Regions from separate parts of the Micromonospora sp. KLBMP9576 genome, predicted to be linked through region 1. Evidence: riboswitches for the same ligand, from Rfam matches in the RefSeq annotation. Region 1 holds a riboswitch; the other holds the start of a gene.
What was found. A riboswitch is a leader RNA that binds a small molecule or an ion and turns the genes downstream of it on or off. The one in region 1 is predicted to bind S-adenosylmethionine.
Positions count from the first base shown of each region.

Region 2: another riboswitch for S-adenosylmethionine. It lies ahead of ACQ452_RS15025 (ABC transporter substrate-binding protein); the one in region 1 lies ahead of thrC (threonine synthase).

Region 1 is NZ_CP194567.1:5,845,367-5,850,288, forward strand. It holds gene paaN (phenylacetic acid degradation protein PaaN) at 1-128, opposite strand, end outside; gene ACQ452_RS26000 (M57 family metalloprotease) at 344-892, shown strand; gene ACQ452_RS26005 (hypothetical protein) at 895-1,407, shown strand; gene thrC (threonine synthase) at 1,988-3,274, opposite strand; SAM riboswitch class I at 3,285-3,420, opposite strand; gene ACQ452_RS26015 (hypothetical protein) at 3,600-4,343, shown strand; gene ACQ452_RS26020 (hypothetical protein) at 4,533-4,796, shown strand.
Region 2 is NZ_CP194567.1:3,332,112-3,337,033, forward strand. It holds gene ACQ452_RS15015 (mechanosensitive ion channel family protein) at 62-1,045, opposite strand; gene ACQ452_RS15020 (MFS transporter) at 1,134-2,384, opposite strand; SAM riboswitch class IV at 2,709-2,820, shown strand; gene ACQ452_RS15025 (ABC transporter substrate-binding protein) at 3,099-3,953, shown strand; gene ACQ452_RS15030 (amino acid ABC transporter permease) at 3,993-4,772, shown strand; gene ACQ452_RS15035 (amino acid ABC transporter ATP-binding protein) at 4,775-4,922, shown strand, end outside.

The DNA of each region.
Region 1 (4,922 bases):
TCGCCGTAGACCCGGGGGCTGGGCGACTCGGGGTAGGCGGACCAGTACCCGCGCTCCGTGATCGCGGTCAGCGCACGGTTGAGGGTGTCGGCGTGCCTGTCGTACAGGGGGTGCGGGGTCTCCGTCATGCCCGCAATCATGCAACAGCAACCCCTCAGATCAGTAGGCCCGTGTCACAACTCAGATGGTGAGCTGCCAGTCCGTCCAGCCGCCGAGGCAGCGACGGCGTCGCCGCACGCCCGCACCCCCCTCGGGGGCGGACCGGGCTCCGCGGAATTCGGGTCACATCGAATGCCTCGGGTCAGATACAGTGACGACCTTCTATCTATCTCGAGGGGGTTCTGTGGAGCAACGAGAGTCTGCCTTCCGTCGCCGGCCGGCCTGGACAATGCTGATGGCGTCCGGGATGCTCGCCGCGTCCGCCCTGTTCGCGACCCCTGCCGCGGCTGACGTGGGAATTGCCGGAAGCGCCTGCAACGCGGTCGACGGCGGGGAGCTCGTCTACGATGACTTCACCAAGTACAACGACTCGCTCAATCACGCGGTCAACCAGTGGAACGCGCTCAATCCCATCAACGTCAGAGCGGACGACGCCTGGAGTTATTCCGACGTCGACGTCAGCGACAGCAATGACGGCGGGAACGGCACGGTCGCCTACTACTCCTGCGTAGGCGGCGCGGACGACATCGTCATGAACACGCACTATCTCGACAGTTACAGCACCTCACGTGATCACGCCGCGATGACCCACGAATTCGGGCACGCCATCGGTCTCGACCACGGTCCTGAGGTGGCGGTCATGGACCCCTACTCGACCGACTACAACCCGAACATGAACAACAATTTGCAATCATGGGACATCAGCACCTATCACAGCAAATGGGGGTACTGACGATGAACCACCGACTGAAGGCCCCGTTCGTCGGGCTGGTCGCCCTTGTCCTGGCCGTCGGCGGCTGGTTCACCTACCAACAGCTTCGCCCGGCTCAGACCCACCCGGTTTCGGTGAGCTTCGCGTTCGACACCACCAACCGCGCCAAGGTCGCCGGCTACGCCGATGCGGTCGTGGTCGGGACCGTCACTGGCGTAGCGGAGGTACGCCAGGGTGAGCGCGGCGCCCCCCACACGATCTTCAAGGTCGCCGTTTCCGACAAGCTCAAGGGCGACGTCGGGGACACCATCCTCGTCGACCAACTCGGCGGAACCCGCGGGAAGGCCACCTGGACAGTCGAAGGCGTCCAGCAACTCGCCGTCGGCTCCGCGTACGTCCTGCCCCTCACCAGCCGGAACGGGTCCGACGAACACGTCCTGGTGCTGACCCCGACGCTGGCACCGGTCACCACGTCCGGCGCGAGCGTGCACGTCTGGACCCAGGCGGTGGCGAACCAGGACACCACGGTGTCCTAGCTCGGGCAGACACCGCAGGGCGCCCGGCCCCGATCCGATCGGCAGAAAGCCCGGCCGGACCCCCCACCCTCGGTCGCCGACCTGACCGCAACCCGCTGGACGCGGTCAGGTCGGCGGTGGGGATCGACGCGGTCGGTCAGCCCGCTTGGCGTGGGTGTGCCGCACGACGACGATCGGGCCAGCGGATCAACCGCTGGCCCGATCGGAGGTTGGTCGGGAGGGACGCTCGCACAACGCCTTCGGCGTTGGGTCGCAAGAACTGAAAGTCTCCGGCGAAACGCCCTCCCGCACGGAGCATCTTGCGCCGTCCGGTTCCTGCCGTCAAGTCCTTGTCGGCGCGTTTTCCGCACTCACAGCGAAAACCCAGTTACCGAACGAATCCCCACCCTCCTGCCCGCAACCCCCTAGACACGCCATCTCCCGGCCCCCGAAACCCGACCCCCGACCCCCGAGGCCCAGCCTTCCGAGCCCGAGGCCCGAGGCCGATCATGAGGTTGGCGGCACTGTTCGCGATCGACTTCGCGACCAACCTCATGATCGACGCGGAGGACGGGCGCGGACCAGGGTGGGTGGGGTGGGGTCAGCCGAGGAGACCGGCGTCGCGGGCGGCGCGCAGCGAGGGCTTGATGCGGTGGGTGGGACCGACCTGGCCGGCCACCGCGTCGAGGGTCTTGAGCCCCTCGCCGGTGTTGAACACGACGGTCTCCGCGGTCGGGTCGAGGCGGCCGGACTCGACCAGCTTGCCCAGCACGGCCACGGTCACCCCGCCGGCGGTCTCGGCGAAGACGCCGGTGGTCCGGGCCAGCAGCCGGATGCCGGCGCGGATCTCGTCGTCGTCGGCGTACTCCATCCAGCCCCCGGTACGGCGCACCGCCTCGAGCGCGTAGAGGCCGGCGGCCGGGTCGCCGATGTTCAGCGACTTCGCGATGCCGGTCGGCTTGACCGGGACGATGGTGTCGGTGTCGGCGTGCAGCGCGGTGGCGATCGGGTTGCAGCCGGCCGACTGGGCGCCGAACACCTTCCAGCCACCGGCCGGCGCCTCGACCAGGCCGATCTCGACCAGCTCGGCGAACGCCTTGTCGATCTTGGTGAGCAGCTCGCCCGAGGCCATCGGGATCACCACCTGCGCGGGGATCCGCCAGCCGAGCTGCTCGGCCACCTCGTAGCCGAGCGTCTTCGAGCCCTCGGCGTAGTAGGGGCGCACGTTGACGTTGACGAAGGCGGTGTCCTCGAACTCGTCCGTCTCCACCAGCTCGCCGCAGAGCCGGTTGACGTCGTCGTACGAGCCGTCGACGGCGACCAGCTCACCGCCGTAGACGGCGGTGGTGATGACCTTGCCCTGCTCGAGGTCACCAGGGATGAAGACCACCGACGGCACGCCGGCCCGGGCCGCGTGCGCGGCGACCGAGTTGGCCAGGTTCCCGGTGGAGGCGCAGGCGTAGCGGCCGAAGCCGAGCGCGCGGGCGGCGGTCAACGCCACCGAGACCACCCGGTCCTTGAACGAGTGGGTCGGGTTGGCGCTGTCGTCCTTGACCCAGAGCGGGGCGGTGAGGCCCAACTCGGCGGCGAGGAGCGGGGCGGCCACCAACGGGGTGAGGCCCGGATCGAGGGTGACCCGGGTCGCCGGGTCCTGACCGGCGGGCAGCAGCGCCGCGTACCGCCAGATGTTGCGCGGACCGGCCTCGATCTGCTCCCGGGTGACCGCCGCCAGCGCGGCGGTGTCGTAGTCGACCTCCAGCGGACCGAAACACTCGTAGCAGGCGTGCTGGGCGGCGAGCGGGTAGCGGGCCGAACAGGCACGGCAGGCCAGGGCGCGGGCAGGGCTGGCCGTGGTGTCGATGCCGGCGGGGACGAACGTCGACGTCATGTCGAGGGTCCTCTCATCTTTCCCCGCATCGCACCCTGCGGCGGGGACGGAATTGGCACCTGCCCCGCGGGGCGCTCTGCAATGAGCGCGCGGGGTGGTTGCCGGGGCGTCGTCGGGCCGTATCCCTCAGCCCCTCTGGATGAGGTATGCAGTTGTGCCGCCGAGTCTAGGCGGACTTCCCGGGCCCGCCCACCAGGGATCCCACGCTGTGAGCACGTCGCCGCGTACCGCCCCGTCGGCACCCCGAACGCGGTGACCGACCGCCGCCACCGGGCTGGCGTGGGACCGCTACCGTGCGGGCTCATCGACGGAAGGGAATCCTGCAATGCGTCGCAAGCTCGTCCCGGTGGTGGCGCTCGCCATGGCCTGCCTGCTGGCGGCCACCACCGCCTGCTCCACGGGCAACGGCAAGGAGCGCAAGCGGCAGCGCGACACCGTCAGCGAGCGCAGCGACAGCGATCCGCCCGCACGCCCGAGCCCGACCGCGACCCCGCGCCGCACGAACGACCAGCTCACCTGCCTCGAACTGCGCGGCGCCCGCGTCGGCAGCGGCAAGGTCCGCTACCGGGGGTACGCCGCCCCGATCCGCCTCGCCGACGGCCGCTGGTCCGACCGCGACGGCACGACTGTGCAGTTGCAGCGGCCGTGCGCCGTCGGCGATCTCGACGGCGACGGGGCGGACGACGCGATCGGCGTGCTGATGCTCGACGGCGGCGGCACCGGCCGCTTCTTCACCCTCGCCGTCTGGCGCGGTGTCGACGGCGAACCGGTCTACCAGGCCCAGCTCGACCTCGGCGACCGGACCCCGGTGCAGAGCATCAGCCTCCAGGCCGGCAGGGCGGCGGTGGTCTACCTGACCCGCTCGCCGAGCAGCCCGATGGCGGAGCTGAACATCAGGCGCTCTGCCGTCTACCAGCTCAAAGGCACGACACTGACCAAGCTGGGCCACACCGACGCCCGGGCGACCGAGGCCCCCACCGACGGCGGCGGCACCGCCGACTCACCGGACGACGGCACGGTCCCCGACGGCAACTCCCCCACCCGCAAGCGCAAGTCCCGTTCCCGCTGACGGCTCCCACCGGGCCGCCGCGCGCGGCACGACACTCCCCGCGCGCGGCGGCGCGGGGAGTGTGCACTGTAGATGTCGGCATCCCGACCCGGCGCGGCTGTCGGGAGTGCGGTGACCCGGCCGTCTCCGATAGTGTCCGGACAGACACGTGGAGCGACATCGCCTCACGTTGATGCGCCGGAGGGTCGGATGGCGAGCATCGAGGAAGTCAAGGCAGCCCTCGCGCAGGCCGCGGAGCAGGGCAATGCCACGCTCATGCAGATCCGGGCCGCCGTCGAGGCCACGGACCAGACGCTGGCCCGGATGCGGGCGGTCGCGGCCGGCACCAGCCATCCGGCCATCGGCGAGGCCATCGCCCGGGCCGAGCAGAGCAAGCAACGACTGGCCGAGGCGATGGACCTGATCCAGGGCAGCTCGGCGGCGGCCCGCAACTACATGAACCTCCTCGGCTGACCGCCTCCGGGCCGCGTGTCGGCGCAGACGAGGAGGCCATCTGCATCGACATAAGATGATGTGACCGCTTGGCGTTTCGGGGTGACGGACAGTGCCTGTCTTCGGTAGGGTCGACGGCACCCGCAA
Region 2 (4,922 bases), 2.5 Mb from region 1:
CCGTCCCCGGACACGCGTGAGGGCGGGATCCGGTCCGGATCCCGCCCTCACGCGGGCGTGCTCAGCGGCGGCGCTGCTCCCCGTCGGCCGATGGGATGACCATGGTGGCCTCGATGTCGCCGGCCGCCACGGTGGCGTCGCGCGAGACCACCTGGGTCGCGTCCGCGTCACCGCCGACGCGCGGGCCGGGCACCACCTGGGTCGCGTCCGGGTCACCGCCGAACCGCGGAGCGGAGACCACCTGGGTCGCCTCCGCGTCACCGCCGACGCGCGGAGCGGAGACCACCTGGGTCGCCTCCGGATCCCCGGTGCTGGCCGGGGTGCCGAGGTGGGCCTCGCTGTCGCGGCGTCCGGCCTGGTAGGCGCGGGCGTGCGTGGCGATCAGCCGCGACTCCCGCTCGGCCCGGGCCAGCCACGACTCCCAGCGGCTCTGCATCGGACGGACCAGCCCGCCGCCCACCCCGACGACGAGGACGCCGCCGACGGTGGCCAGCACCGCGATCAGCACCGGCGTCGTGACCGCGGTGGCCACGCCGATCTGGTCGAGCGCGGCGATGACGCCCAAGCCGAGGATGAAGACGGAGGCGATCGTGGCCAGGACCCGGCCGTACGACAACCCGCCCAGGGCGCCGCTGATGATGTCCTTCACCGCGTTGGCGATGGCCGCGGCGACCACGACGATGACGATCGCGACGAAGGCGCGCGGCAGCCAGGCGATCACACCGGCGATCAGGTCGGAGATCGGGTTCGGGCCCCAGATGCCGAAGGCGAGCTGGAGGGTCACCAGCAGCACCCCGTAGTAGGCGAGCCGGGCCACGAGGTCGCTGGCGTCGTACCGGGAGCGGGCCAGGGCGCGGCGGATCCCGCCGCGCTCCACGGCGCGGTCGAAGCCCACCCGTTCGAGCACCTTGCCCACGATCTTCAGCACGGCCTTGGCGATCAGCCAGCCGGCCACCAGGATGGCCACGAAGGCGACCGCCCTGGGCAGGAACAGCAGCACCGACCGGAGCGTGTCCCCCACCGCGTCGCCGAAGTCGTCTCTCATCGGAAATCCTCCACAACGCTGTCCGGGTTCATCCGGCCCGACCTACCCCCGGCGGCGAGCGGGGAAACACCGGTCACCCGGCACCGCTTCACCGCGTGCGTCCGCCCTGGCCGGGCCTGCCGGCACCCATCAGCGCGACACCACAGGCCGCCGCGGCGCTCAGCGGAGCGATCAGGAAGCCGACGGTCACCTCCCCCGTGACGTCCAGCAGCGCCCCGGCCACCGCCGCGCCGCCCGCGCTGCCGACAGAGAACGCCGTCGCCGCCCAGGCGAACGCCTCGGCCACCGTGCCAACGGGCGCGAGGTCGTCGAGCGCGACGAAGGCGATGGTCAGCAGGGCCGGGAGCGCGAGCCCGCTGAGCGCCATCAGCGCCAGCATCACGCCCGGAGCCGGGGTGAGCAGCAACGGCAGGTAGCCGGCGGCGAAGACCCCGACCACGCGGGGCAGGGTGGCGTGCCTGCGCAGCCCGCCGAAGCGTACGAAGAGCAGGCCGCCGGTCAGCGCCCCCGTGGCCTGCGCGGCGAGCAGCCAGCCCGCCCAGGAACGCGCCCCCGCCGACTCGGCGTACCCGGTCGCGGCGACGGTCACGCTGCCCACCGCCGCGCCGACCAGCACCAGCGCCCCGAGGAGCAGCCGGAGCCGGCCGGCCCGCAGCGGACCTGCCCAGTGCCGTACCGCCGGCTCGCCCCGCCAGCGCCGGACCGCGCCGGTCGTGGCGAACCAGACCGTGCCGGCGGCCTGGAAGAGCGCGGCGGCGCCCAGGCCGCCGGCCGGGCCGGCCAGGCCCACGGCGGCGAGCGTCACCACCGGGCCGAGAATGAAGATCGTCTCCTGGACGGCGATGTCCAGGGTGTACGCGGTCTGCACGCGGTGCGCGGGGAGCAGGTCGCGCCAGAGCACCCGCAGGCACGACTCGAACGGCGGAGCCCCCGCCCCGGCCAGGGCGGCGCCGAGGACGGCCATCGGCAGGTCGACGTGCAGGGCGATGAGCGCGAAGCCGACCGTCGACACCGTCACGGCCAGCCACAGCACCGGCGGCTGGCGCCAGCGGTCCGCCATCCGGGCGAGCATCGGCTGGCCCACCGCCGTGCCGGCGGTGAACGCGCCGACCAGCAGGCCGGCCACGGTGAGCGTCATCGTCTCCCGGGCGAACACCAGCAGGGCCAGGGGGGCCGCGCCGAACGGCATACGGCCGAGCAGGCTGGCCGCCAGGACCCGGGCGGTCTGTGGCGCCCGGAGCACCGCGAGGGCGGAGGTGTCGGTGGGGTCGGCGGCTGCTCCGCCGGCCGGCGGAGGGTCGGCGGTCGGTACGAGTGCGGCTTCCTCGGGCACGGGCATGATGGACGCTCCCGGACGGTGGCGGGGAAATGGACCGGGGGGCGCGCGGCGCCGGGCCGGTCAGGGAGCGAAGTCGGAGCGTTCGTGGTCGTCGCCGTACAACGGAAGCGCGGGGGTGCTCCACTGGCCGTACGCGGCGGCGGCGAGGCGCAACGCGATCACGTGGGCAGTCTAGACGCGGCACCGGGGGGCGTGGGGGCGCGTGATTTCCGGGTGGCGCTGCGCGGGGCCCGTCCGCACCGGCGCCGGCCCGCACGCGGTCGCGGGTGAGCGTGGTCATAGCGACTGGACGGCCACCCGAGGCGGGCGCTAGCCTCCTCGGCAGGTCATGAGCGCCAGCGTCAAGCCCCGGCTCGCTGGCCGGCAACCCTCGTCCGCGCAGGGGTGCCCCGGGTGAAGACCAGGCACCGGAGCAGCTCCGGTGCAAGCGCGGCCTGGTTCCCGGGTCGTCAGCGACCGAGGAGAGCCATGTCCTTTCGCACCTGTTCATCGCCGACGGTTTCCGTCGTGGCCCCGACGTCGCCGGGCCTGACCCGGCGCCGCCACGTCGACACGATGCGGGTCTGCGCCACCTCCTGTCGCCTTGGCGACCCGCGCTAGGCGCGCATTCCCCCTCCCTCACCGGCACCACCTCCTTCAGCGGTACGCCCATCGGGCGTCCCGCCGGCGCGGCACGCCCGTGCCCGCCGCCGGACCACACCCTCGGAGACACCCGTGCGCATCCTTACCTCCCTGACCCGGGCCGCCGCCCTCGGCGTGGCCGCCGCTCTCGCCGCCACCGCCCTGACCGGCTGCGGCGACGACGCGGCCGGCGCGGCCGACAACCCGTACGGCCTGCTCCAGCCGGGCGTGCTGCGCACCGGCACGCTCACCGACGCCCCGCCGAACGTCTATCTCAAGGACGGCAAGTTCACCGGCTTCGACAACGACCTGCTCACCGCGGTCGCGGCGAAGGTCGGGCTGAAGGTCGAGTTCGTCGGCACCGACTTCTCCGCCCTGCTCTCCCAGGTCAACAACCGCAAGTTCGACGTCGGCAGCTCCTCCATCACGATCACCGAGGCGCGGAAGAAGACAGTCGACTTCGGCAACGGCTACGACTTCGGCCACTTCGGACTCGACGTGCCGGCCGGCTCGTCGATCAGCGGATTCGACCAGCTCGCCGGCAAGCGGGTCGTGGTGGTGCAGGGCACCGTCCAGGACGACTACGCCACCGGCGAGGGGCTCGACCCGGTCCGGGTGCCCGACTACAACGGGGCGATCAACCAGCTCAAGGCCGGCACCGCCGACGCCTGGATCGCCCCCGCCGAGATCGGGGACAAGTCGGCCGCCGACAGCGGCGGCAAGATCACGGTCGCGGCCAAGCTGCTCAGCCCGTCCCCCACGGCGTACGCGGTCGCCAGGGGCAACGACAAGCTGCGCGAGGCGCTGAACCGGGGCCTCGACGAGGTGATCGCGGACGGCACGTGGAGCCGCCTGCAGGCCCAGTACTACCCGGGCCGGCAGATCCCGGCCGACTTCACGCCGGGCAGTGGCACGGTCCCGGTGCCGTCGGCCGCGGCCACCTCCTGACACGTACGACGACGAGCGAGCGGGGCGGTAGGAGAGACGATGGATCCGTTGAGCACCCTGTGGGAGACCTTCTTCGACGCGGACTCCATGCGCGAGGCGCTGCCCGAGATGCTGACGGTGGGGCTGCCCAACACGCTGATCCTGGCGATCTCCGCCGCCCTGCTCGGCTCGGTGCTGGGCATGGCGCTGGCCGTCGCGGGCATCTCGCGTACCCGATGGTTGCGGTGGCCGGCGCGGGTCTACACCGACGTGTTCCGCGGCCTGCCCGCGGCGGCGACGATCCTGCTCATCGGCGTCGGCCTGGCGCCGCTGGGCATGCAGGTGTGGGGGCCCAACCCGTATCCCCTCGGCATCCTGGCACTGTCGCTGATCGCGGCGGCCTACATCGGAGAGATCTTCCGCTCCGGCATCCAGTCGGTGGAGGCCGCCCAACTGGAGGGGGCCCGGGCGCTGGGCCTGTCCTGGGGCGAGGCGATGCGCCTGGTGATCGTCCCGCAGGGCATCCGGCGGGTGCTGCCGGCCTGGGTGAACCAGCTGATCGCGCTGATCAAGGACTCCAGCCTGGTCTACTTCCTCGGCCTGCTGGCCAGCCAGCGGGAGCTGTTCCGGATCGGGCAGGACTACGCGGCGAACACCGGCAACCAGTCGGCGCTGCTGCTGGCCGGGCTGTGCTACCTGGTGCTGACCGTGCCGCTGACGCACGCCGTGAACTGGATCGACCGGCGGCTGCGGCACGGCCGGCAGGCCGCCGCGCCCGACGACACCGACGACGACCTCGACCTGGCGCTGCCGGGAGCGGCGGGAGGAAACCAGCGATGAGCATCGACACGACGACCTCGGTGAGCCTGAGCGTCCGCGACGTACACCTGGCCTTCGGCGCACACCGGGTGCTGCGCGGGGTAGACCTGGACGTGGCGCGCGGGGCGACGGCCTGCGTGATCGGCCCGTCCGGGTCGGGCAAGTCCACGC